One region of the Nonomuraea sp. B1E8 genome, then DNA from elsewhere that is predicted to be linked to it. Evidence: riboswitches for the same ligand, from Rfam matches in the RefSeq annotation. Region 1 holds a riboswitch; each other region holds the start of a gene.
The links. Region 1 has a riboswitch for cyclic di-AMP ahead of ABGA98_RS15380 (CHAP domain-containing protein). Riboswitches for the same ligand answer to the same signal wherever they lie in the genome.
Positions count from the first base shown of each region.

Region 2: linked by a shared signal. The riboswitch ahead of ABGA98_RS20620 (C40 family peptidase) and the one ahead of ABGA98_RS15380 (CHAP domain-containing protein) in region 1 are both predicted to bind cyclic di-AMP.
Region 3: linked by a shared signal. The riboswitch ahead of ABGA98_RS41350 (hypothetical protein) and the one ahead of ABGA98_RS15380 (CHAP domain-containing protein) in region 1 are both predicted to bind cyclic di-AMP.
Region 4: linked by a shared signal. The riboswitch ahead of ABGA98_RS14340 (hypothetical protein) and the one ahead of ABGA98_RS15380 (CHAP domain-containing protein) in region 1 are both predicted to bind cyclic di-AMP.

Region 1 is NZ_JBDPLS010000004.1:80,787-87,943, reverse strand. Features, by position in the region: gene ABGA98_RS15395 (hypothetical protein) at 1-213, opposite strand, end outside; gene ABGA98_RS15390 (aldo/keto reductase) at 311-1,132, shown strand; gene ABGA98_RS15385 (Gfo/Idh/MocA family oxidoreductase) at 1,151-2,104, shown strand; cyclic di-AMP (ydaO/yuaA leader) riboswitch at 2,222-2,358, shown strand; gene ABGA98_RS15380 (CHAP domain-containing protein) at 2,371-3,057, shown strand; gene ABGA98_RS15375 (ABC transporter ATP-binding protein) at 3,135-4,982, opposite strand; gene ABGA98_RS15370 (ATP-binding cassette domain-containing protein) at 4,979-6,703, opposite strand; gene ABGA98_RS15365 (TetR/AcrR family transcriptional regulator) at 6,805-7,157, shown strand, end outside.
Region 2 is NZ_JBDPLS010000005.1:579,215-586,371, reverse strand. Features, by position in the region: gene ABGA98_RS20640 (L-aspartate oxidase) at 1-1,042, shown strand, start outside; gene ABGA98_RS20635 (type III pantothenate kinase) at 1,046-1,828, shown strand; gene lysX (bifunctional lysylphosphatidylglycerol synthetase/lysine--tRNA ligase LysX) at 1,878-3,359, shown strand; gene ABGA98_RS20625 (LuxR C-terminal-related transcriptional regulator) at 3,966-4,178, shown strand; gene ABGA98_RS20620 (C40 family peptidase) at 4,228-5,184, opposite strand; cyclic di-AMP (ydaO/yuaA leader) riboswitch at 5,278-5,417, opposite strand; gene ABGA98_RS20615 (amino-acid N-acetyltransferase) at 5,679-6,248, shown strand; gene ABGA98_RS20610 (RDD family protein) at 6,334-7,157, shown strand, end outside.
Region 3 is NZ_JBDPLS010000019.1:143,560-150,716, reverse strand. Features, by position in the region: gene ABGA98_RS41370 (uridine kinase) at 1-207, shown strand, start outside; gene ABGA98_RS41365 (hypothetical protein) at 301-423, opposite strand; gene ABGA98_RS41360 (DeoR/GlpR family DNA-binding transcription regulator) at 512-1,291, shown strand; gene galT (galactose-1-phosphate uridylyltransferase) at 1,288-2,370, shown strand; cyclic di-AMP (ydaO/yuaA leader) riboswitch at 2,437-2,579, shown strand; gene ABGA98_RS41350 (hypothetical protein) at 2,585-3,547, shown strand; gene ABGA98_RS41345 (site-2 protease family protein) at 3,804-5,108, opposite strand; gene ABGA98_RS41340 (response regulator transcription factor) at 5,264-5,860, shown strand; gene ABGA98_RS41335 (PP2C family protein-serine/threonine phosphatase) at 5,975-7,090, opposite strand.
Region 4 is NZ_JBDPLS010000003.1:531,144-538,300, reverse strand. Features, by position in the region: gene ABGA98_RS14365 (TetR family transcriptional regulator C-terminal domain-containing protein) at 1-485, shown strand, start outside; gene ABGA98_RS14360 (class II aldolase/adducin family protein) at 523-1,158, shown strand; gene ABGA98_RS14355 (DUF885 domain-containing protein) at 1,202-2,770, opposite strand; gene ABGA98_RS14350 (DUF4032 domain-containing protein) at 2,793-4,076, shown strand; gene ABGA98_RS14345 (alpha/beta hydrolase) at 4,116-4,961, opposite strand; gene ABGA98_RS14340 (hypothetical protein) at 5,000-5,527, opposite strand; cyclic di-AMP (ydaO/yuaA leader) riboswitch at 5,705-5,839, opposite strand; gene ABGA98_RS14335 (DUF5302 domain-containing protein) at 6,003-6,203, opposite strand; gene ABGA98_RS14330 (class I SAM-dependent methyltransferase) at 6,279-6,848, opposite strand; gene ABGA98_RS14325 (rod shape-determining protein) at 6,972-7,157, shown strand, end outside.

The DNA of each region.
Region 1 (7,157 bases):
CAGGCGCCTCGGCATGTTCTCGCGCGGCTCGGCCAGTTCGAGCCCGTCGGGCAGCCCGAGAGCGCGCAGCTCCCGGCGGGTCGCCTTCAGCGGGCGCAGCCCCGCCCGCGGCACGACGGCCGTGGCGGTCCCGAGGAGCCCGGCGTGGTGGGCCTCGACGGCGCACAGCATCTGGAGCGGTGACTCCACCCAGGCCGACGCCTGTTCGACCACTCCAGTCCTCCCAGCCGGGTGATGGCGCGTTCACGACCGCTTCAAGCTAGCCCCGCCGCCTTAAGCGGCCAGAAACGGTGCGTGAACAATGGAGACCATGAACTCGCTCATGCTCAACACGGACGGCGTGCAGATCCCGCAACTCGGCTTCGGCGTCTGGCAGGTGCCTGCCGGCGAGGCCGAGCAGGTGGTGACGACGGCGCTGGAGGCCGGCTACCGGCACATCGACACCGCCGCCGCCTACGAGAACGAGGAGGGCGTGGGGCGTGCCGTGCGCGCGTCCGGCCTGCGCCGCGAGAAGGTGTTCGTCACCACCAAGCTGCCCAACGCCGACCACGCCCGCGCGGAGGAGTCCTTCGACGAGAGCCTGGCCCGGCTGGGGCTCGACTACGTCGATCTCTATCTCATCCACTGGCCGGTGCCGAAGCAGGACAGGTACGTACAGGCGTGGAAGGCGATCGAGAAGATCTACCGTGACGGGCGGGCCAAGGCCATCGGCGTGTCCAATTTCACCGTCGGCACGCTCACCCGGCTCATGAACGAGACCGACATCACACCCTCCATCAACCAGATCGAGCTCCACCCGTACTTCCAGCAGCGGGAGATGCGGGCCTTCCACGAGGCCAACGGCATCCTCACCGAGGCGTGGAGCCCGCTCGGCCAGGGCAAGGGGCTGCTCGAGGATCCGGCGCTCGCGGTGCTGGCGGACAAGCACGGCAAGACCCCCGCGCAGATCGTGCTCCGCTGGCACCTGCAGCTCGGCAACGTCGTCATTCCCAAGTCCGTGACGCCGTCGCGGATCGCCGCGAACATCGACGTGTTCGACTTCATCCTCGATCCGGAGAGCATGGCCGCCATCGGCGCGCTCAACAGGGGCCTTCGCATCGGAGGCGACCCTGACACGTTCAATCTGATCTGATCGTCTAGCATCGTCCGCGTGCGGGACTTCACGTGGGGCATCGCGGCGACGGGCGTCATAGCGCGGACCGTGGGAGCGGCCATCGTGGCCGAGCCCGGGATGCGGGTGGGCGCCGTCGGTTCCAGGAAGCTGCGGCGGGCGCAGGCCCTGGCGTCCGAGCTGGGCGCGGAGTCGGCGTACGGCTCCTACGAGCAACTGTGCGCCGACCCGGCGGTGGACGCGATCTACGTGGCGACGCCGCACACCGAGCACCTGCGGGTCGCGCAGGCCGCCATCGCCGCGGGCAAGGCCGTGTTGTGCGAGAAGCCGCTGGCCGCGACCGTGGACGACGCGGAGAAGATGGTACGCCTGGCGCGGGAGGCGGGCGTGTTCCTGATGGAAGCCATGTGGATGCGGTTCAACCCGCTGATCCGCCTCATCGCCGCCGACGCGCGGTTCGGCGAGATCCGGTCGGTGCAGGCCAGTTTCGGCTTCGCCATGCCGTACGATCCGGCGCACCGGCTGTGGGCCCCGGAGCTGGGCGGGGGCTCGCTGCTCGACCTGGGGGTCTACCCGTTCGGCCTGGCCCAGCTGCTTCTGGGCATGCCCACCGGCCTGCGCATGACGGGCTCCCTGGCGCCGAGCGGAGTTGACGCGGAGGCGGGCGGGGTGTTGCTCTATCCCGGCGGCAGGCGGGCTTTCGTGGAAACCTCCTTGCTGGGGAATTACCCGAACCAGGCCTGTGTTGTAGGTACGCAGATGCGGGCGGACATCCACGCGCCGTTCTGGGCGCCGGAGCGGATCGTCCTCACCGGGCCTTCCATGGAGCCGGAAGAGCATGTGCTCGATCCGGCCGACAACGGATACGCCGGTGAGCTCCGCGAGGTCCGCGCCGCCACGGCCGAGGGCAGGACCGAATCCTCGATCATGCCCCTTGACGAATCCCTTGCCATGGCAGGGCTTCTGGCCGACGCTCGCAGGCAACTCGCCTAGCTGGGCCTTTATGTAGTTGTAATCCTCTTGCCCCATGTATTACCTTGTGGGGCAACTTACGGCATACGTCCGGTTTGTCCGGCTATGTCTGACCATCGCACGATAGATCACAGGATCGTCCTGTGACCGCTGAATCCGCATCACGCGGAACCGGGGACCCACGTCCTTTGGGGTGAATCGGCACTCTGGTGCCGTAGGGCAGCTTCCACGCCCGAACCCGTCAGCTAACCCGGTAAGCGGCATGGAAGCAAGGAGTTACCCCCTCGATGGCCACGTTCCGTCTTACCGCGATCCCCAAGCGAACCATCACCTCCGCCGCGCTCGGCGCCGGCGTCCTCGCCTCGGCCTTCGGCGTCAACGTCGCCGCGGCCAACGCCGACACCCACCCCGCGGACAAGCCGGCCGCCGTCTCCCCGGTGACCGACTCGAAGCAGCGCGCGGCCGGGGAGACCAAGGTCAACGTGACCGCCTCCCAGGTCCTGGACTTCGCCAAGACCCAGGTCGGCACCTCCGAGAACGCCGCCGGCGGCGGCACCCCGTACCAGAAGTGGTACGCCGACTCGCAGCGCGCCGCCGAGACCATCGCCCGCGACGGCGGCAACCGGGCCGCGTACCTGAACGCCGCCTGGTGCGCGATGTTCGTCTCCTGGGTCGGCGAGCAGACCGGCGCCCGCCCGCAGATCGGCTGGGACGCCTACACCGTCACCCACGCCAAGTGGTTCGCCGCCAACGACCGCTTCGGCACCAAGGCCAAGCCCGGCGCCGTGGTGTTCTTCGCCTGGGACGGCGGCAAGAAGCTCACCGACATCGAGCACGTCGGCTTCGTCGTCAAGGACAACGGCGACGGCACCATCTCCACGATCGAAGGCAACACCGGCAACGGCAAGGTCGAGGAGCGGACCCGTCCGAAGTCCGACGTCGTCGGCTACGGCTACCCCGAGTACGCCGCCTGACCTCCGCCGCTTGACGAGCGCGCGTCCCGTGCGGGACGCGCGCTCGCTCGCGTCTCCGCCCCGGGTGGCCGGCGGCCTTAGCCGTCCGCCGCCGCCCGCTGGATGGCGTGCAGCTCGGCGTAGCGGCCCCGGCGGGCCATGAGCTCGCCGTGAGCGCCCTGCTCGGCGATCCGCCCGCCGTCCAGCACCACGATCAGGTCGGCCATGCGCACCGTCGGGAAGCGGTGGGTGATCAGGAGGGTGATGGCGGCGCGGTGGCGGCGGGCGGCCTGCGCGTACCGGGCGAAGACGGCGCTCTCGGCGGGAGCGTCCAGGGAGGCGGTCGGCTCGTCCAGCACGAGCAGCAGCGGCTCCTCCCGCATCGAGGCGCGCGCCAGGGCCAGGCTCTGCCACTGCCCGCCGGACAACGTCACGCCGCCCTCGAAGCTGTCGCCCAGCTCGGTGTCCAGGCCCCTGGGCAGCCCGGCCACCGTTTCCGTGGCGCCGCCCCGCTCCAGCGCCCGCTCCACGGCGGCGCGGTCGTCCATTCGGGGCAGGTCGCCGATGCCGACGGTCTCGGCGGCGGCGAGCTCGAACGGCACCCAGTCCTGGAACACGGCGCTGATCCGGCGCCGCCAGCGCACGGCCGGCACGTCCCGCAGCGGGACGCCGTCCAGCAGGATCTCGCCGCCGGAGGGCTGGTAGAGGCCGCACAGCAGCTTGGCCAGGGTGGTCTTGCCCGAGCCGTGCGACCCGACCAGCGCGACGGTCGCGCCGGCGGGCAGGCTCAGGTCGATCCCGCGCAGCACCGGCCGGGTGGTTCCGGGGTAGGTGAACGTCACGTTCCGCAGCGTGATGCCCTGCGCGAAGCTCTCAGGCGGCTCGGCCCCGCGGACAACGCGTTGCCGCCCGTGGTCACTCGTGGCCGCCCTCGCATCCGCGCGGGGTGCGTCGCCGCCGGACTCCGCCAGGGCCGGGTCGTGGGTGCGGGCGTAGGCGCGGAGCCAGGCGAGCCGCGCGGCGGCGCGCAGGCCGGCGGCCACCGACCCGAGGTGGAAGGCCAGCCGGGACGCCTGGGTGACGAACTGCACCCCGACCGTGGCCACCAGGACCACGTCGCCCGCCGTGGCCCGCCCCTGGGCGGCCAGCCAGGCCGTGCAGCCGAGCGCCGACACGTACCCGGCCAGGAACGTGCCCGAACCGGCGAACGTGAGCAGCGCGGACCTGACCTTGGCCCGCGACAATTCCGCCGACACCTCCTCCCACCGGTGCGCGGCCATGGCCTCCAGGGCCGGCGCGGCGCGGCTGATCCGTATCTCCTTGGCCGTCCGCGGCGTGGTGACGGACTCGGACAGGTGCTGCTCCAGCCTGGCCGTCTCGGCGGTGCGCTCGGCGGCCGCGTCGACGTGGCGGGCCGCGCGGCCGCGTACCAGCAGCGACGGCAGCACGGCGCCGCCCAGCAGCAGCGTCACCAGCGGATGCACGGCGGCCATCAGCACGACGCCGAGCCCGATCTGCACGGCATGCTCGGCGACCAGCGCGAGCGCCCACACCGCGAAGTACAGCTGACGGCTCTCGTCGCGCAACATCGCCAGCTTGTCCAGGTACGCGGGCCGCTCCAAGTGCTCGATGGTGGGCACGCCCGAGGTGAGGGTGAGGATCTCCTCCTGCACGGACAGGCCCATGCGTTCGGCCAGCTCCTCCATCAGCGCCAGCTCCGCGCGGCCGAGCGCCACACCGGTGGCCAGCGCCGCCCCGGCGGCCAGGCCCCACAGGGCCGCCCGCGCGCCGTGGCCGGCGGTGGCGGTGTCGGTGAGCGCCCGCAGGAAGACGCCGACCAGTCCCTGGCTGACGGCGCCCAGGGCGAGGAAGGCGGCCAGGGTGAGGAGGGCCCGCCGGTCGGTGCGCCAGGCCAGGGTCAGCAGCGTACGGAGGGTCGCGGTCACCGGCCCGCCTCCGCGATCAGGGCGGTCTGGAGGCGGTGCCAGCGCGCGTAACGGCCGCCCAAAGCCAGCAGCTCGGCATGACCGCCCTGCTCGGCCACGGCGCCGCCGTCGAGGACGACGATCCGGTCCGCCCGCCGTACGGTGGCGAACCGGTGCGAGATGAGCACCAAGGTGCGCCCGCGCGTGCGGTCCAGCAGCCGCTCGAACACCTCCTGCTCGGCCCGCGCGTCCAGGTGGGCGGTGGGCTCGTCGACGATCAGGATCCGCCGGCCCGCGCCGAGCGCGTACACGGCCCGGGCCAGCGCCACCTTCTGCCATTGCCCTCCGGACAGGTCACGGCCCCCGCTGAACGACCGCGACAGCGGCGTGTCCAGGCCGCGAGGAAGCCCCTCCAGCAGGTCGAGCGCGTCGACCGCGGCCAGCGCGGCGAGCACGTCCGCGTCCGTCCCCTCGTACGCGGGCGCGCCCAGGCGGACGTTGTCGCGCAGCGGCAGCGGGTGGCGGGCGAAGTCCTGGAAGACCACGGCGGCGTCCTCGGCGGCGCCGACGGTGCCGCTCTGGGGGGTGTACAGGCCGGTGAGCAGCTTGACCAGGGTGGTCTTGCCCGCGCCGTTCAGCCCGACCACGGCCAGCCGCTCCCCCGGCCGCACCCGCAGGTCGAGCTCCTTGAGCACCGGTTCCGCGCGGCCGGGGTAGGCGAACGTCACCCTGACCAGCCCGGGCCCCTCGCCGACTCGCCCGGCAGGCCCGGGGATCGCCGGCGTGGTGGTGGTGAGAGACGGGTGGAGCAGGCGCAGGGTCGCCTCGTACGGCTTGCTCCCGTGGGCGATCTCGAACATCTGGTGGCCGCCCGCACCGTACGCGAAGACCAGCAGGGCCGCCAGCACGCTCTGCGCCAGGGCGGCGGCCCCCAGCGCGCCCGCGGCGGTCAGCCAGGCCAGCGTCCCGAACGTCGCGGCGGCCCCGGCCAGTTGCAGCCCCAGCACGGCCGCGTACCCGCGCACGACGGCGCGGCGCCCGCGCGCCTGCGGGGTCAGGAACGCGCGCATGGCCGTCACGTACCGGCCGATGAGGAACCCGTCCACGCCGAAGACGCGGATCTCCTTGGCGCCGCCCGGCCCACCGGCGAGCTCGGCCAGGTAGCCGGCCCGGCGCAGGCGCACGACCTGCTCGGGGCTGTCGGCCAGCGACTCCGCACCGCCGGGGCCGACCAGCATCGCGGCGATGCGCCGGTTCTGCGCGATCGACAGGGCCAGAGCGACCGGGGCCGCCCACCACACGTGCATGGCCAGCACCACGGCGCCGAACAGGGCCGACGCCGCCCTGCTCGCCTCGCCGGCCAGCGCCACCGCCGCCGTGCCCGCCGTCCGCCCGCGGTGCCCGGTCAGCGCCAGCCGTACGTCGGCCTGCACCCGCGGGTGCTCCAGGCGCGCCAGCGGCATGGCCGTCGCGGCGGCCCGCACCCTGGCGCGCAGCACGCCGTCGATGCGCCGGGCGGCGGCGGCTCCGGCCGGCTCGCGCAGCGCCGTGCAGAGCTCCTGCCCCAGCAGCACGAGCAGCAGGGCGACCACCTGCGCCGCGCCGCCGTGGTCGATCAGCAGGCCGAGCGGGATCGTGCTGAGCGGTCCGAGCACCGCCGCGCCCACGCTGAGCGCTCCCAGGGTGAGCAGGTGGCGGGAACCGGCCAGCGGCAGCAGCCGGGCGAGCCGGACCGGCCTCACACCAATCCAATATGATCGCATTGATCTGCCATGCGTACGACCGTAACCCGGCTACACTGAACCGGTCAAACCAATGTGATCACATCGAGAAGGGGGATGGCATGGCGGACCGGCGCACCCGTGGGCCCGGAGCCCAGCACGAGGAGCGGCGCCGGCAGATCGCCGACGCCGTCCTCGCCATCGTCGCCGACCGCGGCCTCGCCGCCGTGTCGCTGAGCGAGGTGGCGGCCCAGGCCGGCATCTCACCCGGCCGCGTCCAGCACTACTTCCCCGCCAAGCGGCAGCTCGTCGAGGCCGCCTTCGAGCGCGGCAACGAGCGGAGCAGCGCCCGCATCAGGCAGCGGGTCGGCCAGGACCTCGACGTGGCCGAGCCGCGCGTCGTGCTCACCACCGTGCTCACCGAGCTCATCCCCCACGACCCCGCGACCGAGGCCCACATGCGCGTGCGGCAGTC
Region 2 (7,157 bases), on a different contig from region 1:
GGCGACGGCCAGGCTCGAGACCCGTGGCTCGCACTGGCGCGAGGACCACGGCGCCCGCGACGACGACGGATGGCTGGGTCACCTTGACGTGACCCTGACGGAGGAGGGCCCGCGCATGACGTACACGCCTCATGGGGACGCGAGTTCACGGCGGATCGATGACCGGGAGGACGCGGCGCGGGAGCTGGCCGCGGCCGGGCTCGATCCGGCCGCCGTGGATGCGCTGATCGACCGGGCGCTGGAGGAGGACCTGCGGGAGGAGGGCGACGTGACGAGCCTGGCCACCATCCCGGCCGACCGGCACGCGGTCGCCGACGTGGTGGCCCGCAAGGACGGCATCGTCGCCGGGCTGGCCGTGGCCGAGGCGGTGTTCGTCCGGCTGGGGGCGGACCGCTCGGAGCGCGGGGCCAAGGACGGCGACCGGGTGCGGGCGGGCGACGTGCTGATGACCGTCGAAGGGCCGGTCAGGGCGCTGCTGACGGCCGAGCGCACCGCGCTCAACCTGCTCACGCACCTGTCCGGGGTGGCCACGCTGACCGGCAGGTGGGTCGAGACGATCAGCGGTACGGCGGCGCGCGTGCGCGACAGCCGCAAGACGCTGCCGGGGCTGCGGGCGCTGGAGAAGTACGCCGTGCGCTGCGGCGGCGGCGTGAACCACCGGATGTCGTTGTCGGACGCCGCCCTGATCAAGGACAACCACGTGGTTGCGGCGGGGGGCGTGGCCGAGGCGTTCAGGGCGGTGCGGGAGCGCTTTCCCGACCTGCCGATCGAGGTGGAGGTCGACCGGCTGGACCAGCTGAAGGCCGTGCTGAACGAGGGTGCCGAGGAGATCCTGCTCGACAACTTCACGATCGAGGACACCGCGCGTGCCGTACAAATCGTGAAAAAGCGGGTCGGAAACAGGGTTGCCCTTGAAGCGAGCGGGGGATTGACCTTGGAATCGGCTCGTGATGTGGCCGACACTGGCGTGGACTACCTTGCGGTGGGAGCGCTTACGCACTCGGCGCCGGCCCTGGACATCGCACTGGATCTGCGGGGGTAATTGATGCTGCTCACGATCGACGTCGGCAACACGCACACGGTGCTGGGGCTGTTCGAGGGCGAGGACGTCATCGAGCACTGGCGGCTGGCCACCGACGCCCGCCGCACCGCCGACGAGATCGCGGTCGTGCTGCAGGGTCTGCTGACGCAGTCGCCGCTGCTCAAAGGGGCCGACATCGACGGCATCGCCATCTGCTCCACCGTGCCGAGCGTGCTCAACGAGATGCGCGAGATGTGCCGCCGCTACTACGGTGACGTGACCGCGGTGATCGTGGAGCCGGGCATCCGCACCGGCGTCCCCGTACGCATGGACAACCCCAAGGAGGTCGGCAGCGACCGCATCGTCAACGCGCTGGCGGCCATCGACCAGTACGGCGGCCCGTGCGTCATCGTCGACTTCGGCACCGCGACCTCGTTCGACGCGGTGTCGGCCAAGGGCGAATACGTCGGCGCGGTCACCGCGCCCGGCATCGAGATCTCGGTCGACGCGCTGGCCGCCGCCGGGGCACAACTGCACAAGGTCGAGCTCGTACGCCCGCGCTCGGTGATCGCGAAGAACACCGTCGAGGCCCTGCAGGCGGGCATCATCTACGGCTTCGCCGGCCAGGTCGACGGCATCGTGGAGCGCATCGCCGCGGAGCTGGCCGACGACCCCGACGAGGTGACGGTCGTGGCCACCGGCGGGCACGCGGGGCTGGTGGTGGGCGAGTCGCGCTCGATCGACGTGCATGAGCCGTGGCTGACCCTCATCGGGCTGCGGCTGATCTATCACCGCAACGTGGCGTGAGACCTGGACGAGTCACTGCGGTTCGCCGGATCCCCTACCCTTTGTTGTTGTGAGCGACGAACTTCCCGAGCAGATGCGCATCCGGAGGGAGAAGCTCGACCGCCTTCGCAGCGAGGGCGTCGACCCTTACCCGGTGCTTTTCCCACGCACGGCCACCAACGCCGAGGTCAGGGAGAAATACCAGGGCCTGGAGCCCGACACCGCCACCGGTGACACGGTCTCGGTCGCGGGTCGCGTCATGCTCAACCGCGTGGGCGGCAAGCTCTGCTTCGCCACGCTCCGCGACGGTGGCGCCGACCTGCAGGTCATGATCTCGCTCGACAAGGTGGGCGAGGAGTCGCTGGCCCGCTGGAAGCACGACGTCGACCTGGGCGACCACGTGGGCGTGACCGGCGAGGTCATCACCTCGCGCAGGGGCGAGCTGTCCGTCCTGGCCGACAGCTGGCAGATCACCAGCAAGTGCCTGCGCCCGCTGCCGGAGAAGCACGTCGGCCTCACCGACCCCGAGGCGCGGGTCCGCCAGCGCTATGTCGACCTGATCGTCAACGACGAGTCGAGGAAGATGGCCAGGGTCCGCAGCGCCACCGTGCGCGCGGTGCGCGACTTCTGGCACGAGGAAGGCTACCTCGAGGTCGAGACGCCGATGTTGCAGCCGATCCACGGCGGCGCCACGGCCCGGCCGTTCAAGACCCACATCAACGCCTACGACATGGAGCTCTATCTCCGCATCGCGATCGAGCTCTATCTCAAGCGGCTCGTGGTCGGCGGCATCGAGAAGGTCTTCGAGATCAACCGCAACTTCCGCAACGAGGGCGCCGACTCGACGCACAACCCCGAGTTCACCATGGTCGAGGCCTACGGCACCTACCTCGACTACAACGGCATCGCCGACCTGACGCAGCGGATGTACCAGAAGGCCGTCGTGGCCGCCCTGGACACCTCGGTGGTCGTGCACGACGGCGTCGAGATCGACCTGGGCATCCCCGAGTGGCCGCGCGTCACCCTCTACGGCGCGGTGTCCGAGGCCGTCGGCGAGCAGATCACGACCTCGACCTCACTCGAAGAGCTGCGCAAGATCGCCGACCGGCGCGAGATCCCCTGGGATCCGAAGTGGGGTGCGGGCAAGCTCGTGCAGGAGCTCTTCGAGGCGCTCGTCGAGCACACGATCATCCAGCCCACGTTCGTCATGGACTATCCGCTGGAGACCTCGCCGCTGGCCCGGCAGCACCGCGACGACCCGCTGGTGACGGAGAAGTGGGACCTCATCGGGTTCGGCACCGAGTTGGGCACCGGCTACTCCGAGCTCAACGACCCCATCGAGCAGCGCCGCCGCCTGGTCGAGCAGTCCTTGCTGGCCGCGGGCGGCGACCCGGAGGCCATGCAGCTCGACGAGGACTTCCTGCAGTCGCTCGAATACGCGATGCCGCCGACGGGCGGCATGGGCGCCGGCATCGACCGGATGATTATGGCTTTCACCGGTAAGAACATCCGCGAGACCATCCTGTTCCCCCTGGTCAAGCCCACTCACTGAGGCCACGTGGCATCCCGCCGCACCGGTTGCGGCGGGAGCCCGCGCGAGCGGGCGAGCCGGGCAGGCGCTCGGTCGTGCCGGGAGAGCGGTGACGGACGATCGGCCGTCCTGCCCCGCCATCAGGGCGGGGCTTGTCAGCATCGGGTCAAGACCGCGGGCGAGTGGCGCGTGAGTGTTCGGAGTTTCGAGGGGGACGTCCGGCAGCGCTGGGTCCACCATGACGGTGACGTTCGCCCGGGTCCGGAAATAAGGTGACTCCTGGCTTGCCGCGTGCCGCCGCCCGTCGTGAAGAGCGGTTGCGCTCGACCGCCGTACGTATGGATCACGCAGTAAATCGCGCGTGGACGGATCAAAAACCGGGACGCCGGCCGGACCGATCGGCGCCGGGCCAGGCCCGGCCGAAAGGGCGCGCGGACCGTACGCCGGGCGGCGAAGTCCGCCGGCGGACGAGACTCGGCCGCATGCGGCGGATCATGTCAATAGTGCTGGTCAAGAGCGGCAATTGTCATGCTTGACGACCTTTCCATGATGCGTTTACCGTCTGCGAGGAGCGGCTGTGGCCTGGCTAAGAGGGTCCAGGCCTGCTGTTGGGGGGGAGGGCTCCCGATGGAAGTGCTCACTGAAGGCGTTGAGCTGAGCCATGCGGATCTGGCGTTACTGGCGGAACTCGCCAGAGGAGTCACGGTCGATCGGGTGGGCAGGCGACTGGACATCAGCGGCCGCACCGTACGCCGGAGGCTGCGCGGCATCTGCGACCGCATCGGCGTCGCCACCGCGATCGAGGCCGTGGCGTGGGCGGCACGCCGCCAGCTGATCTAGCGGCGCCCGCTCACTGCGCCTTCATGTCGCTCGCCTCTCGGCTCGGGCTTCAGTCGGCGATGCGCACCGCGCCCGCGAACGGCCGCCGTTCGATCGACGCGATCCGCACCACATCACCCGTCCGAGGGGCGTGCACCATCATGCCGCCGCCGAGATAGATGCCCACGTGGTGCAGGTCGCTGTAGAAGAACACCAGGTCGCCCGGACGCATCTCGTCGCGTGAGATGTGCCGCCCGGCCGTCCACTGGTTGCCCGTGTAGTGCGGCAGCGAGATGCCCACCCGCTGGTAGGCGGCCATCACCAGGCCGGAGCAGTCGTAGGAATTGGGGCCCTCGGCCCCCCAGACGTACGGCTTGAGCTGCTGCGTGAGCGCCCACCGTGCCGCCTGCGCGGCCTTTCCGCTGCCCGCGATCGGCAGGTCGACGCGGGTGGCGCGGGTGCCGGGACGACCGGCCTCGCCCAGCGCCCGCCTGAACAGGTTGCTCTCGACCTTGGCGACCAGAGTGCTGATCTTGTCGCGTTTGGCGTCGAGGTCCTTGACGATCTTCTCGACCTCGCTGATGCGCGACCTGGCGCTCGCCCTGGCGCGCTCGGCGGCCTTCCTGGCCTTGGTGAGCTGGTTGAGCTCCTCGCCCTGCCGCTGCTCGATCGCGAACGTGGTCGCGGCGCGGTCGAGGAAGTTGCCGGGGTCCTTGGAGGAGGTGAACACCAGCGCCCGGCTCAGCCCGCCCGTGATGTAGGCGTTCTGGGCGAGCAGGACGGCCTTGGCGCGCTTGGCCGCCAGATCCGTCTCGCTGGCCGTCAGCGTCTTCTGCGCGGCCTCGGCGGCCTTCTTGGCCGTCTTCAGCTTCTCCCGCTGCCCGTTGTACTGCTCGGTCAGCGTCTCGATCTCGACGTGCATCTTCTCGACCCGCGCGGCGAGGTCTTTGAGCGAGGGCTTGGGGTCGGCGGACGCCGGGACGGTGGGAACCGTGAGCAGCAGTGCGGCGGCTGTGAAACTCGCCACACCGAGACGGCGGCGCAACGGGGCGCGTTCCGGAGGGCGGGCGTGATTGCCCGCCGACGTCCTCCCACGGTTGAGCGTGCGCTTCACCAACCAGGCTCCTCTCATAGACGCCTACCGGGTTAGCTGACGGGTTCGGGCCGGAGCAGCCCTACCGAAAACTCGGATTCACCCCGTGATGGCGGTCGCCACCGGCGGGTCCCCGGCTTCCCTGAGGAATTGAGCGTGCTTCCCCGCGCGCGGGGATCATCGTCGCTGGACACTAATGCACTCCGGGTTCCTGCTCAACCAGAACTGCCAACTCTGTAGAGGTTTCACAACCGAAGGGTCACAAGGTGATCTCGGTGCCAGTAGGGCAGGAGTGACTGTATGTGGCACTTCCTCCCGAACGATCGCCTGGCGCGACGCCGTGCTCGCCCGGCCACGAGATGTAACAGGATGGGCGGAGACATGTGAGTTAGGTCCGAGCCGTAATGACATCTGTACTCTGGAGAGCCATGGAGCAGGTGGCCGAACTGACTGTGCCCGAGACCGCGGTGGTGGTCCGGCGTGCGCGCACGCCTGACGTGCGGGGGGTCAGGCGCCTGGTCGACGCCTATGCGGGCGCGGGCTCGCGGCTCCTGAAGAAGGCCACGGTGACGCTGTACGAAGACGTACAGGAGTTCTGGGTGGCCGAGCGTGGCGGGCAGATCGTCGGCTGTGGCGCGCTCCACGTGCTCTGGGAGGACCTCGCGGAGGTCCGCACGGTGGCCGTCGATCCCGAATGCCGCGGCACGGGAGTCGGCCACCGGATCGTCTCAGCGCTGATCCAGCAGGCCAAAGATCTTGGTCTGCAACGTGTATTCTGTCTTACTTTTGAGGTCGACTTCTTCGCGAGGCACGGTTTTCGCCGCATCCAGGGCACGCCGGTCTCCCCCGAGGTCTACGCCGAGCTGCTGGCCTCGTATGACGAGGGTGTAGCGGAGTTCCTCGACCTGGAACACGTCAAGCCGAACACCCTGGGCAACACCCGCATGCTGCTCCATCTGACGTCGGGTGACGCGGACCTTGACCACACGGAAAGGTGATTGTTGATACCTATGTCGATACGTTGGGCAGCACAGGCATGTGTCCTGACACGTGCCACGCGCGCACTCGAAGCGAGGTGACACGGTGAGCACCGGACAGCCGCCGTACCCACAGGACGAATCCGGCGAGAACGCTGCGCCTCCCCATTACGGCCAGCAGGCTCCGGGCCGCCACCCCGGCGAGCCCGACCCCGACGTCACTGTGGTCGGCTACCGGGCTGACGACGCCTACGGGCAACAGCCCCCCTATGGTCAGCAGCAGGGCTACGGCCAGCAACCCCCATACGGTCAGCAGCAGGGCTACGGCCAGCAGCAGGGCTATGGCCAGCAACCCCAGTACGGCCAGCAGCCCCAGTCCCAGCCCGACTACGGCCAGCAGCAGGGCTATGGCCAGCAACCCCAGCAGTATGACCAGCAATATGGTCAGCAGCCCCAGTCCCAGCCGGGCTATGGCCAGCAGCAGGGTTACGGGCAGCAGCAACAGTCCGGCTACGACCAGCAGTACGGTCAGCAGCAGGGCTACGGCCAGCAGCCGCAGTCCCAGCCGGGCTATGGCCAGCAGCAGGGTTACGGGCAGCAGCAACAGTCCGGCTACGACCAGCAGTACGGTCAGCAGCAGGGCTACGGTCAGCAGCCGCAGTCGGGCCAGCAGTACGACCAGCAGCAGTACGGTCAGCAGCCGCAGTCGGGCCAGCAGTACGACCAGCAGCAGTACGGTCAGCAGCCGCAGTCGGGCCAGCAGTACGACCAGCAGCAGTACGGTCAGCAGCCGCAGTCGGGTCAGCAGTATGACCAGCAGCAGGGCTACGGTCAGCAGCCCCAGTCGGGTCAGCAGTACGACCAGCAGTACGGCCAGCAGCCGCAGTCCCAGCAAGGCTACGGGCAGCAGCAGTACGGCCAGCAGGGCTA
Region 3 (7,157 bases), on a different contig from region 1:
GGGACGCTGCTGCTGGGGCGGGGGCTGGCGTTCGAGCTGAGCGTGCATGTGTGGTTGTCCGCGGCGGCGCTGGGGCGCCGCACGCCCGAGGAGGAGCGGTGGCGGCTGCCCGCCTATGAGCGGTACGAGCGCGAGGTGCGGCCCCAGGAGGCGGCCGACGTCGTGATCAGGGCCGATCACCCCGACCGGCCCGCGCTCCTTCTGTGACCTGGCGCAGGAGGAGGGCACCGCGGGAGACGGGCTGCCCGCTCGCGCGCCGAGCTGCCGGGACGATGGTGGCCGCCGGCGGGCGGCCACCAGTCAGCGTGCTGTCGGGCGCTTGCCGTGGTTCGCCTTCTTCTTCTTGCGTGCCTTGCCCTTGCGTGCTCGCCTGGCCATAAGCTCGCCTCCGGAGTCGGTGTCCTCCCAACGTCTCTCTCCCATGCTGACCAGCGCAAGCGATCCGCACCGAACTAACATTCCCCAACAGCGTCGTGTCATAATTTGGTGGAATCTGTTGGAAGGAGCGGGCGTGCTCGCACAGCAGCGTCAGCAGACGATCCTCGAACGCGTGCGCAGCAACGGCGGCGTCCGGGTCGCCGACCTCGTACGCGAGCTCGGCGTCTCCGACATGACCATCCGCCGCGACCTCGAGGTGCTGGCCGAACGCGGTCTGCTGGAGAAGGTGCACGGCGGCGCGACCGCGCTCGGTCCCGGATCGACCGAGGAGCCGGGCTTCACCGCGAAGTCCGCCCGCCAGCAGCAGGAGAAGGAGGCCATCGCGCGGCACGCGGCCAGGCTGGTACGCCCCGGCACCGCCGTGGCGCTGTCGGCGGGCACCACCACGTGGGCGCTGGCCCACCACCTCATCGGCGTCCCCGAGCTGACCGTGATCACCAATTCGATCCCCGTCGCCGAGGTCTTCCACCGCAACCCGCGCGCCGACCGCACCGTCGTGCTGACCGGCGGCGTGCGCACGCCGTCCGACGCGCTGGTCGGCCCGGTGGCCGTGGCCGCGATCCGCCGCCTGCACGTGGACACGCTCTTCCTCGGCGTGCACGGGATGAGCGTGCGGGCCGGGTTCACCACGCCCAACCTGCTGGAGTCGGAGACCGACAGGGAGCTTGTGACGGCCGCGCACCGGCTGGTCGTGCCCGCCGACCACACGAAGTGGAACACGGTGGGCATCAGCACCATCGCCGAGCTGAGCGAGGCCGACGTGGTCATCAGCGACGCGGGGCTGCCCGAGGACGCACGTATCGAACTGGCCGAGCGGGCCGGAGAACTGATCATCGCGGAGGACACGCATTGAAGCGCACCGTCACCCAACTGGCCGACGGCCGAGAGCTGATCTACTTCGACCGGCGCGACGACGCCGACCGGAGCGCGATCGACCGGCGCCCGCTCGAGCCTCGGCCGGTGGCGTCCGAGCTGCGCTACGATCCGCTGACCGAGGAGTGGATCGCGATGGCCGGGCACCGGCAGACGCGGACGTTCCTGCCGACGGGCACGTCCGCCGAGTGCCCGTTGTGCCCGTCGTCGGACACACGGGCGACGGAGGTCCCGGCGTACGACTACGACGTGGCGGTGTTCGAAAACCGCTTTCCCTCCTTCTCCACAAATTTTGGGACTTATCACGATGTGGGCGGGCTGAGTGAGGTTCGTCCGGGAGTGGGGCGGTGCGAGGTGGTGTGCTTCACCTCGGACCACTCCTCATCCTTCTCCAAGCTCTCCGACGCCCAGGTGCGGCTGGTCATGGAGGCGTGGGCCGACCGTACGGCCGAGTTGTCCGGGATCGAGGGCGTGGAGCAGGTGTTCTGCTTCGAGAACCGGGGCGAGGAGATCGGCATCACGCTGGCGCATCCGCATGGCCAGATCTACGCCTACCCGTACGTCACGCCCAGGACGAAACTCCAGCTCGGCGCCGCGGCCCGCTACCAGGGCGCGGGCAACCTGTTCGCCGACGTGCTGGCCGCCGAACGTGCCGCTGGCACACGGGTGGTGGCCGGCAACGAGCTGTGGACGGCGTTCGTGCCCGCGGCCGCGCGCTGGCCGTACGAGGTGCACGTGTACCCGCACCGGCAGGTGCCGGACCTGGCGGCGCTCACGGAGGAGGAGCGTGCGGCGTTCGCCCCGCTCTACACCTCGGTGCTGCGGGCCTTCGACGGGCTGTTCGGGGTTGTGATGCCGTACATCTCGGCCTGGCACCAGGCCCCGGTGCGGCGGCATCGCGAGCTCGCGTACCTGCATCTGGAGCTCTTCAGCATCCGGCGGGCGGCCAACAAGCTCAAGTATCTGGCGGGCTCGGAGTCCGCGATGGGCGCGTTCGTCAACGACGTGCTACCGGAGGAGGCCGCGCGCATGCTCCGATCACAAGTAGATCAAGAATAGATTTCTACTTAAGGTCGCATGACTCGTGATCTACCACTAATATCCCCTTATGCATCGGCCGTAACAGCCGTTGCACCGCCTAATCCTGGGCGAGTTGCCCGGGAGCCGGGGACCCATCGCACCTGGGGTGAATCCACATCAGTGGTAGGGATACGCAGCTCCCATACCCGAACCCGTCAGCTAACCCGGCCGGCAGAGGGAGAGGAACACCTACGTGGCGGCTTCGTCCCCCGCGAGTCTTGCCATCGGTCTCATCACCGCCGCCGCCGTCGTCGTTTCCGCGGCCCCGGCGTCCGCGGCGTCCGCGGCCCCCAAACCCAAGGAGTCGGAGCTGCGCGCGCAGCTCAAACAGCTCAACAAGAAGGTCGACAAGCTGATCGAGGCCTACAACCTCAAGCGCGTAGAACTGGCCAAGGCGCAGAAGGCCGCCGAGGCGGCCAAGGCCCGGCTGGCCACCGCCGAAAAGGCGCTGACGACGGCCGAGAAACGCGTCGCCGAGATAGCCCGCCTGCGCTACCAGAACGGCAACCCCGCGGTGCCCGCGTTCATGCTGCCGGAGAACAGCGGCGGCGCCGCGGTGCTCAATCAGGTCACCGCCGAGCAGCAGGCGTTCGTGCAGGGCGTGATCAAGGCGCGCGACGAGAAGAAGAAGGCCTCCGTGGAGGCCGTCGAACTCGCCGACAAGATCCGCAAGGACGCGGCCGAGGTCGCCGGCCAGCGCGACGAGGCCGAGGACGTCATCGACGACATCGAGAAGAAACTCCAGGACCTGGTGCCGTTCGGCACCAACCGCAGGTCCGACGGCGGCTGGGCGCCCGAACTGCCGTCCGGCTCCGACAACATCACCCCGCGCACGCGGCTGATGAAGGAGCAGATCGCCAAGAACTTCGCGCTGCCCTTCACCGTCGGCTGCTTCCGCTCGGGCTCCAGCGGCGAGCATCCCCTGGGCCGGGCCTGTGACTTCATGATGAGCACGGGCGGCTCGATGCCCTCAGCCGCCAACGCCGCCCTGGGCGACCGCATCGCGGAGTGGGCCATCAAGAACAAGAGCAAGCTGGGTGTCAAGTACGTCATCTGGAAGCAGCGCATCAACCACGGCTCGGGCTGGAGCACGATGTCCAACCGGGGCAGCATCACCGAGAACCACTACGACCACGTGCACATCTCGATGAACTGAGGGCAGGTCGGTCCGGCGATCACCGCGGCGACGGGTTGACGAGCCCGCCGTCGTAGGCGGCGATGACGAGCTGGGCCCGGTCGCGGGCGTGGAGTTTCGCCAGGAGCCGTACTGACGACTACTACCTGGCATGGCGGGACACGCGCTGGCATCCGTTCAGGACGTTGTCGGGGCCGGCCTTCCTGGGCTGTCGCCTTGGGCGCGGCCTTCGGCCCTGCCTTGGCACCGTTCACGCGGGGCTGAGACAGCCCGGTCGTCAGCCCGTCAGCCGCAGCGGGTTGACCAGGTCGGCGTAGATGAGCAGCCCCGCCATGATCATCATGACGATGGCGATCGCGTAGGTCAGCGGCAGTACCTTCGCGATGTCCACGTAGCCGGGATCGGGCCTGCGCAGGATCTTGGCGTAGGCCCGCTTGATGCCCTCCCACAGGCCACCGGCGATGTGCCCGCCGTCGAGCGGCAGCAGCGGGATGAGGTTGAACATGCCGATCGCCAGGTTGAACCCGGCCAGCAGGTTGACGAAGATGGCGATCTTCTTCTCGTTGGACAGGTCGGAGGCGAGGATCTCGCCGCCCATGCGGCCCGCGCCGACGACGCCGACCGGGCCTTCGGGGTCGCGCTCCTCGCCGGAGAAGGCGGCGTGCCAGACGCCGACCATCTTCTCCGGCAGGTTGAGCAGCGAGCTCGCGACCCTGCCCGTCAGCTCTCCCATGTAGCCGATGACCTGGCCCATGCTCTGCTGCTGCATGACCTCGGTGGGCAGCACGCCGAGGAAGCCGACGTTTCTGTCGATCTTCTCGGGGTCTTCGAGGTTGGGCCGGTCCTGGGCGATGAGCGTGACGGTGAGCGTCATCGGCTTGCCGTCGCGGACGATGCCGAGTTGCGCGGCTCCCGGCCCGTGGGAGCGGATCAGGTCGGTGGCGGCGGCCCAGTCGCCGATCTTCTTGCCGTCGAGGGAGACCAGGCGGTCACCGGCCTTCAGGCCCGCCTGGGCGGCGGGGGTCGGCTTGTCGGTGGGCTTGCACGTGGTGCGCTGCTCCGTGACGGGGATCACGCACGTGTTGGTCTCGGGCGAGACGATCGGGGCCCACGTCGGCAGGCCGATGCCGACCAGCAGGATGCTGAAGAAGACGAAGGCCAGCACGAAGTTCATCGCCGGGCCGCCGGACATGATGATGACCTTCTGCCACCACTTCTTGCGGTAGAAGACGCGGTCTTCGTCGCCCGGCCGCACCTCTTCCAGGGCGGCGTCGCGGGCGGACTCGATGAGCCCCTGGAACGGACCCGTCGCGGTGCTCCTGGCCTTGGAGGGGTCGTCGCCCGGGCGCGGCGGCAGCATGCCGATCATGCGGATGTAGCCGCCGAGCGGGATCCACTTGATGCCGTATTCGGTCTCGCCCTTCCGCCGCGACCAGGCCGTCGAGCCGAAGCCCACCATGTACTGGGTCACCCGCACGCCGAAGATCTTGGCGGGCACCAGGTGACCGAGCTCATGCAGCGCGATGGAGAACATCAGCCCGAGGAGGAAAAGGATGATCCCCACGAGATAGAGCCAGTTCATCGAGTCGCGCTCCACGGCAGACGGCAGGACCGGCGAAAAAACCGCCAACCCAAGGGTAGTCGAATCTGCCGCGCGGTACGGCTTGCCCGCTTTTTGGAACGCATTGACAGTACGCGATCAAACGATCACCCTAAGAGACGATGGAGGGGGAGTCCTTGATCCGCATACTGATCGCAGAGCACCTGCCTTTGGTGCGTCGTGGCCTGCTGGCCATCCTTGGAGCCGAGCCCGATCTGCGGGTCGTGGCGCAGGCGGGATGCGCGGACGACGCGGTGCGGGCGGCCATCGAGAGCTGCCCCGACGTGGCCGTCGTCGACGCCGGGCTGCCGGGGAGTTCCGTTCTGGCCGGGCTCTCCGCGCAGGCGCCGGGATGCAAGGTGCTGATGTTGTCGGCCGATCCCCATCCAGGGCAGGTGCGCAGGGCGCTGGCCGAGCGGGCGCTGGGGTTCATGAGCCTGTGCGTGCCGCCGGAGCGGCTGGCCGAGGGGGTGCGCCTGGTGGCGGCGGGCCGCCGGGCCATCGAATCCGAGCTGGCCGCGGCCGCGCTCCAGTGTGAGACGAATCCGCTCACCAGGAGGGAGCTCGACGTGCTGCGCGTCGCGGCGGGCGGGGCCCGCTCGACCGAGATCGCCGACCAGCTCTTCCTGTCGGTGGGCACCGTGCGCAACCATCTGTCCCGCATCATGTGCAAGACCGGGGCCCGCAACCGGCTCGACGCCGTGCGCATCGCCAGCGACCAGGGCTGGCTGTGACGGGACCCGGTGGAGCCGCGCCGCTCCGCCGGGGCCCGAACCTCTAGAGGATCTCAGCAGCGTCGAGCCCGCTGCCAGTGACTGCCAACACGACCTGAACCATGTGGTTCGTCATCAGGGGCGCCAGATCAGCACCAATGCGCAGTCGTCGTTGTGGCCGGAGGCCATGGCGTTGACCAGCGGACGCGCGCCGTCGCGGAAACCGGACGGCAGCAGCCGCTCCGCCTCGCCGAGCAGCCGGTCGAGCCCGGCGTCGATGTCGCGCCCCGGCTGCTCGATGAGGCCGTCGGTGAAGAGCAACAGCGCATCGCCCTTGCGCAAGGTGCCGCTGTCGGGCTCGCAGTGCAGGTCGGGCACCACGCCGAGCACCACGCCCTTGGCCGAGGCCACCTGCCAGTTGCCGGTGCCCGCGTCGAACTTCACCACCGGCGGATGCCCGGCCGAAGTGATCGTGTAGTCGCCCGTGTCGAGGTCGAGCCGCACGTGCACCGCGGTCACGAAGCCCTCGTCGCCCCGCTGGCGGTGCAGGTAGGTGTTGCAGGCGGGCAGGAAGTCGTCGACCGATCCGAGCAGCCCGCCGAACGTGCCGGACAGCAGCAGCGCCCGGGTGCCCGCGTCGACGCCCTTGCCGGACACGTCGACCAGGGCGATCTCGACGGAGTTGCCGTCGCGCATGGAGACCAGGAAGTCGCCGCCGAACGACGACCCGCCGGCCTGCTTGAGCACCACCTTGCCGCCCCAGTCCTTGGGCAGCGGCGGCAGCTCGCCCTGGCTCTTGAGGCGGTCGCGCAACTCCAGCAGCATGGCGTCGCCGCGCAGCCCCTGCACGCCGAGTTTCCCCCTGGTGCGGGCCATGAGCACGGCGAGCACCGTGGTGAACACGATCGTCACGGTCAGCCCGACGCCGATCCGTCCGGGGCCCAGCGCGATCGCGATGTAGCCGAGCGCGACGCCGACGCCCACGAGCAGCTTGACCAGGCTGCGCAGCCGAAGCTGGAGCCCGCCGATCAGGGTGACGAGGATGAGCAGGGAGGGTGAGAACCACTCGGTCGAGGCCTCGACCGCGAGGAACCCGATGACGAGCGCGAGAACGGTCAGCGTGAGGAGCAGGTTGCGGTCGCGGGCCAGCGGCCCTCGCCGGATGAACCGGACGGCAGCCACCAGCCCCGGCACCCGCACCAGGACGGCACGGACCCGTGGCGGGATCAGCGGCGCCGGTCGGGAACTCATGATGGGCCTGACTGTATCGGTCTGACCGGTGTTTGGGCAGCCCACTTGACCAAGGCCTTGATCATTA
Region 4 (7,157 bases), on a different contig from region 1:
CCAAGGAGGCCGGCTACTCCAACGGGGTCCTCGCCCACTACTTCGCCGACAAGGACGAGATCCTGCTGTCGGCGCTGCGCCAGTCGCACCAGCGCATCCGTGCCCGGCTGACCGCCAAGGTCGAGGGCGCGACGGGGCTGGCCGCGCTGCGCGAGCTGCTGCTCGACAACCTGCCGCTGGACGACGAGCGCGGCCGGGAGACCCGGCTGGAGGTCAGCTTCTGGAGCCGCAGCCTGACCTCGGAACGCCTGGCCGAGGTCCAGCGGGCGGAGGCGGCCGAGCTGCGCGCCGCCGTACGCCACCTGCTCGGGCAGGCCCGCGCGGCCGGCGAGCTGGCCCGGGACGTGGACGAGGACCTGGACGACCTCGCCGAGCACCTGCTCGCCCTGGTGGACGGCCTCAGCCTGCACCTGCTGCTCTACCCCGGCCGGATCACCCGGGAGGGCGCGGAACGCATCATGCTGGGCGCCCTCGACCCCCGCTAATTGCCGCTTTTCGGACGACCCGCTACATTCGACGCACATGAGCCTCCGCGAGCAGCTGTGCGAATACGGGCGGCGGGCCGTCGAGCTCGGCCTGGTCATCGGCACCTCGGGCAACCTGAGCGTGCGCCAGGGCGACCTGGTGGCGGTCACGCCCTCAGGGGTGGCGCTCGACCGGCTGACGCCCGAGGTGTGCCCGATCGTGGACGTCTCGGGCCACCTCGTCGAAGGCGACACCCAGCCGTCCAGCGAGACCCCCATGCACCTGGCCGTCTACGAGGCCACGGACGCGCTGGCCGTGGTGCATACGCACTCCGTGTTCGGGACGGTCGTGGCCACCACGATGACAGAGCTGCCGCCGGTGCACTACAACGCGCTGGCGCTCGGCGGCGTGGTCAAGGTCGCCGAATACGCCACGTACGGCACCCCCGAGCTGGCCGCCAACGTACGGGCGGCGCTGGAGGGCAAGCAGGCGGCCCTGATGGCCAACCACGGCGGGGTGACCATCGGGCCGACGCTGGAGCAGGCGTTCGAGGCGACCCGCCTGCTGGAGTGGTTGTGCGAGGTGTACGTCAGAGGGCTCGGCGTCGGCAAGCCGGCCATCCTCACGGACGAGCAGCTCGCCGCCGTCGTCGACCGCGCCCTCAACCCGCCGGCCTTCCCCCGCCGCCCCTGACCCGTACGGCCCGCCGTACGGGTCGAGCGCGGCCGGGGGCCGGTCAGGCGAGCGCGGCCTGCTCGGCCAGGCCCAGGGGCAGGCCCCCGGACCCGGCGATCCGGTCGTGGAACTCCTTCGGCGTGCCGCGGAACGACTCCCGGATCCGGTCGATCTCGATCGCGCCCGTGAGGTAGGACGGCGCCTGCGTGGGCCAGGCGCAGTAGCGGTTCACCTCGCCCTGGGCGGTCCCCGGCGACAGCGACGCCTTCGTGGCCATGAACGTCTCGGCCTCCTCGACGGACATGTCCTCGCAGTGCAGCGCGGTGTCCACCACGATCCGGGCGGCGCGGAAGATCCGGCAGTCGAGGTGGGCCAGCTCGGTGGCGGGGGTGTCGAAGTAGCCCTGCTCGTGCAGGACCTTCTCGACGTACAGGGCCCAGCCCTCGGTGAAGTACGGGGTGCGGAAGACCTTCCTGACCGCGCGCGGATTGCCCGCCATGTACGACAGATGCCAGTGGTGCCCCGGGTAGGCCTCGTGGACGGCGATCGACGGCATCTGGGCCCGCGAGTTGGTGCGCAGGCGCTGGCGTACCTGCTCGGGGGTGAAGTCGTCGGGCGTGTAGGGGACGAAGAAGACGCCCGTGCGTGAGGCGCTCAGCGGCGGCGGCGACAGGTAGTGGGCGACGGACAGGACGGGCCGCGTGTACTCGGCCGACGGCAGCACGTGGCACTCCTCGCCGTCGGCGAACGTGACCAGGTCGTGCTCCCTGACGAACGCGCGGGCCCGCCGGGTCTCCTCCTCGTATTCGGCGCGCATGTCGGCCAGCGTCGGCGGGTGGTCGTCCATGAGGGACTCCATGGCCGCCCGCCAGTCCTCGGTGCCGTTGACCCCGAGCGCGACCCTGCGCATCCGCGCGTCCAGCTCCGCCCAGGCGGCCTTGCCCTTCTCGTGCAGCTCGGCGGCGCCGTACGCGAGCATCTCGCGCTCGCGCAGCAGCGTGGAGTAGAGCTTCTCCCCCATCCGCCAGCTGCCGCCGCACTCGAAGCCCTCCAGGAAGGTGACGAGCTCGTCGAACGCCCGGGCGGCGGGCTCGGCGGCCTCGGCGAGCGTCGCGCGCAGGCCCTCGTCCTGGACCATGGACGGGATCGTGCGGGTGAGGAAGTTGCGGCCGGTGCGGGCCTGGCCGAGCCCGCGCTGGACCAGCAGCGGGGCCGCCAGGTCGGGGTCCAGGTTGGCGCGGCAGGCGGCCAGCACGCCGGGCACCTCGGCGAGACGGGAGACGGCGGCCGTCACCAGCTCGGGCTCCGGCTTGAGGCGGTGCTGGAACGGCGCGAACATCGAGGCGAAGATCGCGGACAGGTAGGTGGCGGGGTCGCGCCGCCATGCGGGCCAGGACGCGAGCGCGATCGAGCCTCTCAGCTGGGAGAGGACCAGATCTCTGTCGATCGTGTCGTCGAGCGACGTGGTCTCGAGTGCCGACAGGCGGTCGTGCCAGCGGACCTCCTCCTGCTCGCGGGCGGTCCAGGCGGTGGCGGTGAAATCGCCGAGGGTGTGATCGTAGCCGTCCGCCCCCAATGTGCTGGCGATGACGGGACGGTCGGAAAAGTACCACTTGAGAAACTCGTCCACCGGTGCACCATATCCTGATGAAATGCCCCTGCAGATCACCGGCGCGCTAGGCGACCCTGACCTGATCCGCCTCCCCTGGGAGGTGCCCCTCCAAGACTGGCCGCAGCGTCACCTGGTCGATCTGCCCCGCGGCATCTCGCGCCACGTGGTGCGGTTCGCCAGGCTGTCCGGCAAGGTGTACGCGATCAAGGAGATCAGCGAGCGGTACGCCAGGCGCGAATACCAGTTGTTGTGGGACCTCGCCCGGCTCGACGCACCCTCCGTGGAGCCCGTCGCGTACGTCACCGGCCGCGAGAACGGGCTCGACGCGGCACTGATCACCAGGCACCTGCAGTTCTCCCTCCCCTACCGCGCGGTCATGTCGGGCACCCTGCGCCCCGACACGCTCACCCGCCTGCTGGACGCGCTGGCCGTGCTGCTGGTCAGGCTGCACCTGAACGGCTTCTACTGGGGCGACTGCTCGCTGTCCAACACGTTGTTCCGCAGGGACGCGGGGGCGTTCGCGGCCTACCTCGTGGACGCCGAGACCGGCGAGATGCACCCGATGATCAGCGAGGGTCAGCGGCGCGGCGACATCGACGTGGCGCACACGAACATCTTCGGCGAGATGCTCGACCTGGAGGCCGGCGGGCTGCTGCACCCGTCGATCGACCCCATGGACACCGCCGAGGACATCCTCGCCCGCTACCACCGCCTGTGGGACGAGATCACCCAGAGCGAGATCATCGAGGAGGTCGACTGGCACCGGGTGGAGCAGCGGATCAGGCGGCTCAACCTGCTCGGCTTCGACGTGGCCGAGATGATGGTGCGGCGCAAGGTCGGCACCGGACGGCTGATCGTACGGCCCAAGGTCGTGGACGCGGGGCACCACCAGCGGCGGCTGCTCAGGCTGACCGGGCTCGATGTGGAGGAGAACCAGGCGCGGCGGCTGCTCAACGACCTCGACGGCTTCCGGGTCGCCAAGGGCCTGCGGCACGAGGACGAGGCCATCGTGGCGCACCGGTGGCTGGCGGAGGTGTTCCAGCCCACGGTCGAGGCGATCCCCGCCGGGCTGCGCGGGAAGCTGGAGCCCGCGCAGCTCTTCCACGAGATCCTCGACCATCGCTGGTATCTGTCGGAGGGCGCGAACGCCGACGTGGGGCTGGCCACGGCCGTGAAGTCGTACGTGGACAACGTGCTCGTGCACAAGCCCGACGAGAAGGCGCTGCTCCCCGACGAGGACGCCCAGACCCCCGGCGGGGACACTCCGCAGGCCCCCGGCGAGGCGGCCCGGCCGGTCGGCGGCGAGGACGCTCAGGCTCAGTAGGCGGGCGGAGGCGGAGCGCCTCACGCGCGGCCCGCGTAGTCAGGCGGAGGTCAGCTTGGCGATCTCGCGGGCGATCTCCGGCCAGAGCGGCTCGGGCAGGTCGTGGCCCATACCCGGATAGGTCACCAGCCGGGCGCCGGGAATGGCCGCCGCCGTGGCCCGGCCGCCCTCGACCGGAACGAGCGGGTCGTCCTCCCCGTGCAACACCAGCGCCGGCACGGTCAGGCTCGCCAGCAGGTCCGTACGGTCGCCCGACGCCATGATCGCGGCCAGCTGCCGGCCCGTGCCCGCCGGGTCGAAGCAGCGGTCGAACGCGCGTCCGGCCCTCTGGACGACCCGCTCCCGGTCCATCGCGTAACCGGGCGAGCCGATCACCGCGTACGTCTCCAGCGCCTGCGCCAGGACGGCCGCGCGGTCGGCGGCGGGGCGGGCGGTCAGGGCCGCGAACGCGGCCTCCGTCGGCGGAGCGACCGTGGGGCCGGGCGTCGACATGATCGAGGTCAGGGTCAGCACCCGTGCCGGATGCCGGATGGCCAGGGACTGGGCGATCATCCCGCCCATGGAGGCGCCGACCACGTGGGCGGCCGGCCAGCCGATGGCGTCCATGAAGCCCGCGGTGTCGTCGGCCAGGTCGTCCAGCAGGTACGCCGAAGGCGCCCCCGTCGTGGGAACGCCCAGGTCGTGGAGGTGGGTCGACAGGCCCGCGTCGCGGTTGTCGAACCGGACGACGTGGTGCCCCTGTTCCACCAGGAGCTCGCAGAACCCGTCGTCCCAGTGGGTGAGCTGCGCGCCGAGCCCCATGATGAGAAGCAGAGGCCGTCCGTCGGGGGAGCCGATGCGTTCGTAGGCGATGTCGATGCCGTTCGCGGCTACGCGGAGGGTCACGGTGACCAGAATGTCATTCTGGCGCCGCGTTCGTAAAGTCAGCCTCGCCGGGCGTAGGCGCCGGTCGAGAAGGGCACCGGCCGCCCCTTCTTGCCCAGGCCGTCACCCCACTTGGTGATGACGTAGTCGATCTCGATGTGCCCCTTGCCGCCGTTGCCGTTGACCATCAGCGTGCGGGGGTTGAAGGTGCCGCCGGTCAGGTCGGCGAACGTCTTGGCGTCGAGATCCAGCATGATGCCGCGGCTGGAGGGCTCCCCCGGCCCTCTGTCCCCGACGAAGAAGGGCATCTTCTTGCCCTTGTAGATCACGTACCCCTCGGTCAGCAACGGCCAGCTCGGGCTGGCGGCCATGCCTTTCTGCATCGGCTTGCCGCTGGCGGGCAGGCCGGTGTCGCCGGCCCTGCCCGAGCCGTCGTCCCAGAAGTACGACGCCGTGGTGGAGCCCTTGTACAGGGCCTTCTTCTCGGACCCTGGATCGGCGTGTGCCGCCGTGCAGGCGACGCTCATCGAGCCGACGGCGGAGGCGGTGAGCAGGACAAGGGAACGCAGGCTGAACAGGGGAGACATGAAAAAGTGAAGTCCTTCGCGAGGGGACGAGGGGGAGGCACGCCGGCAGGAGGGCACGGCGCTGCGGCACGCCCGAGCGACTACATCGGGCGAGGCAAAGAAAGGGGGGAAGGCGGGCCGCTCAGGCGGCGGCCGGCACGACGCGATTCGGGGGTACGACGCGGTAATACATGCGTTATGTCCTCTCCATCACACCTGCCGGGTTAGCTGACGGGTTCGGGCGTGGAGATGCCCTACCGGCGCGAGCCGGATTCACCCCAGTGAGGTGGGTCCCCGGTTCCCGATCGGGTCGGGATTCGGCGCCAGCCGGAGGCCCTCTCTTGGGTAAGGGCCAGGTCACCGGCTGGTAATGGCGGCAACTCTAGCAGCGAATCGGACATACGCAAACGATTCGCCATTAACCGGGCAAAGATCTACCTGACGCGGGAATACAAAAGGGGGTACGGCATGCCGTACCCCCTCAGTTCCTTCCGGCTCAGCCGCCGCTCTTGCGCCTGAACGATCTCTTACTCGCAGCCGGGCCGTGCGCCCCGTGGATCTTCGATGGGTCGACGCCCCTGCCACCAGCGCCAGAGCCCGCGTGCTGGTTGCGCTTGCGCTCCAGCGCTTCGCGGAACTTGCGCTTCATCTCGTCCTCGGGAGTTTCGCTGACTTCCGGCTCCGGTGATTCCGCCATGAGGACCTCCATGGTGTTGGGGACAACCACAGCTTCGCACGGCGTCGCTTTCGATGCGAAACCGACCTCGCCCTGTCACCCGTCGCGGGTGAACGCCAGCAGCCGGAACACCGGGTCCGGCCCGTCCCGCCCCTGCCCGTGACCCACGAACGTGCTCTCACCGGCCTGGCGCAGACCGTGCCGGGCCGCCTCCGACACGACCAGCTCCCGGTCGTCGGCGGGACGGCGCCGGCCTCCGGACCCGTGGGCGGCGCGCTTGTCGACCGTCGTGACGTACATCCCGCCCGGCCGCACCACGCGCGCGGCCTCGGCGATCACCGGACGGGCGTCGTCGAGCAGGTGCAGCAGCCAGATCGTGGTGACCGCGTCGACCGACCCGTCGCGTACGGGTAACGCGCGGCCGTCACCCAGGACCACGTGCACGCGCCCCGCGGCGACCCGCGCCATGCCGGCGGAGGCGTCCACGCCGAGCACCCGCAGGCCGCGCCCGGCCAGTTCCCTGCTCACCAGCCCGGTGCCGCACGCGACGTCGAGCAGCGTGCCCCCGGGCAGCAGAGCGCGCACGGCCGCGGCGGCGGCCTCGGCCCGCGGCAGACCGCCACGGGTCTCGTCGTAATGTGCGGCTTCGAGATCGTAGTCGAGCACGACCGAATCGTACGCCGCCGGGTAAAGGGAGACCGTTCGGTTCCTGGTGTTGTGTTGGAGTGCCCCAGGAAATACACCCCGCATGTTGGTCGACGCCCCAGGCGCCACGATGGACGTGCCGCGATGAACGTGCTCGGTCATGACCTGGCGATGGATCTGGGTGCCGCGAGCACCCGGATCTACGTCAAGGGCAAGGGCATCGTGCTCGACGAACCCTCCGCCGTCATGCTGGACAGCCGCACGGGCCGGGTCGTCGGATACGGCGCCGAGGCCGCCCAGGGCGAGCGGGGAGAGACACGCTGGCCGGTC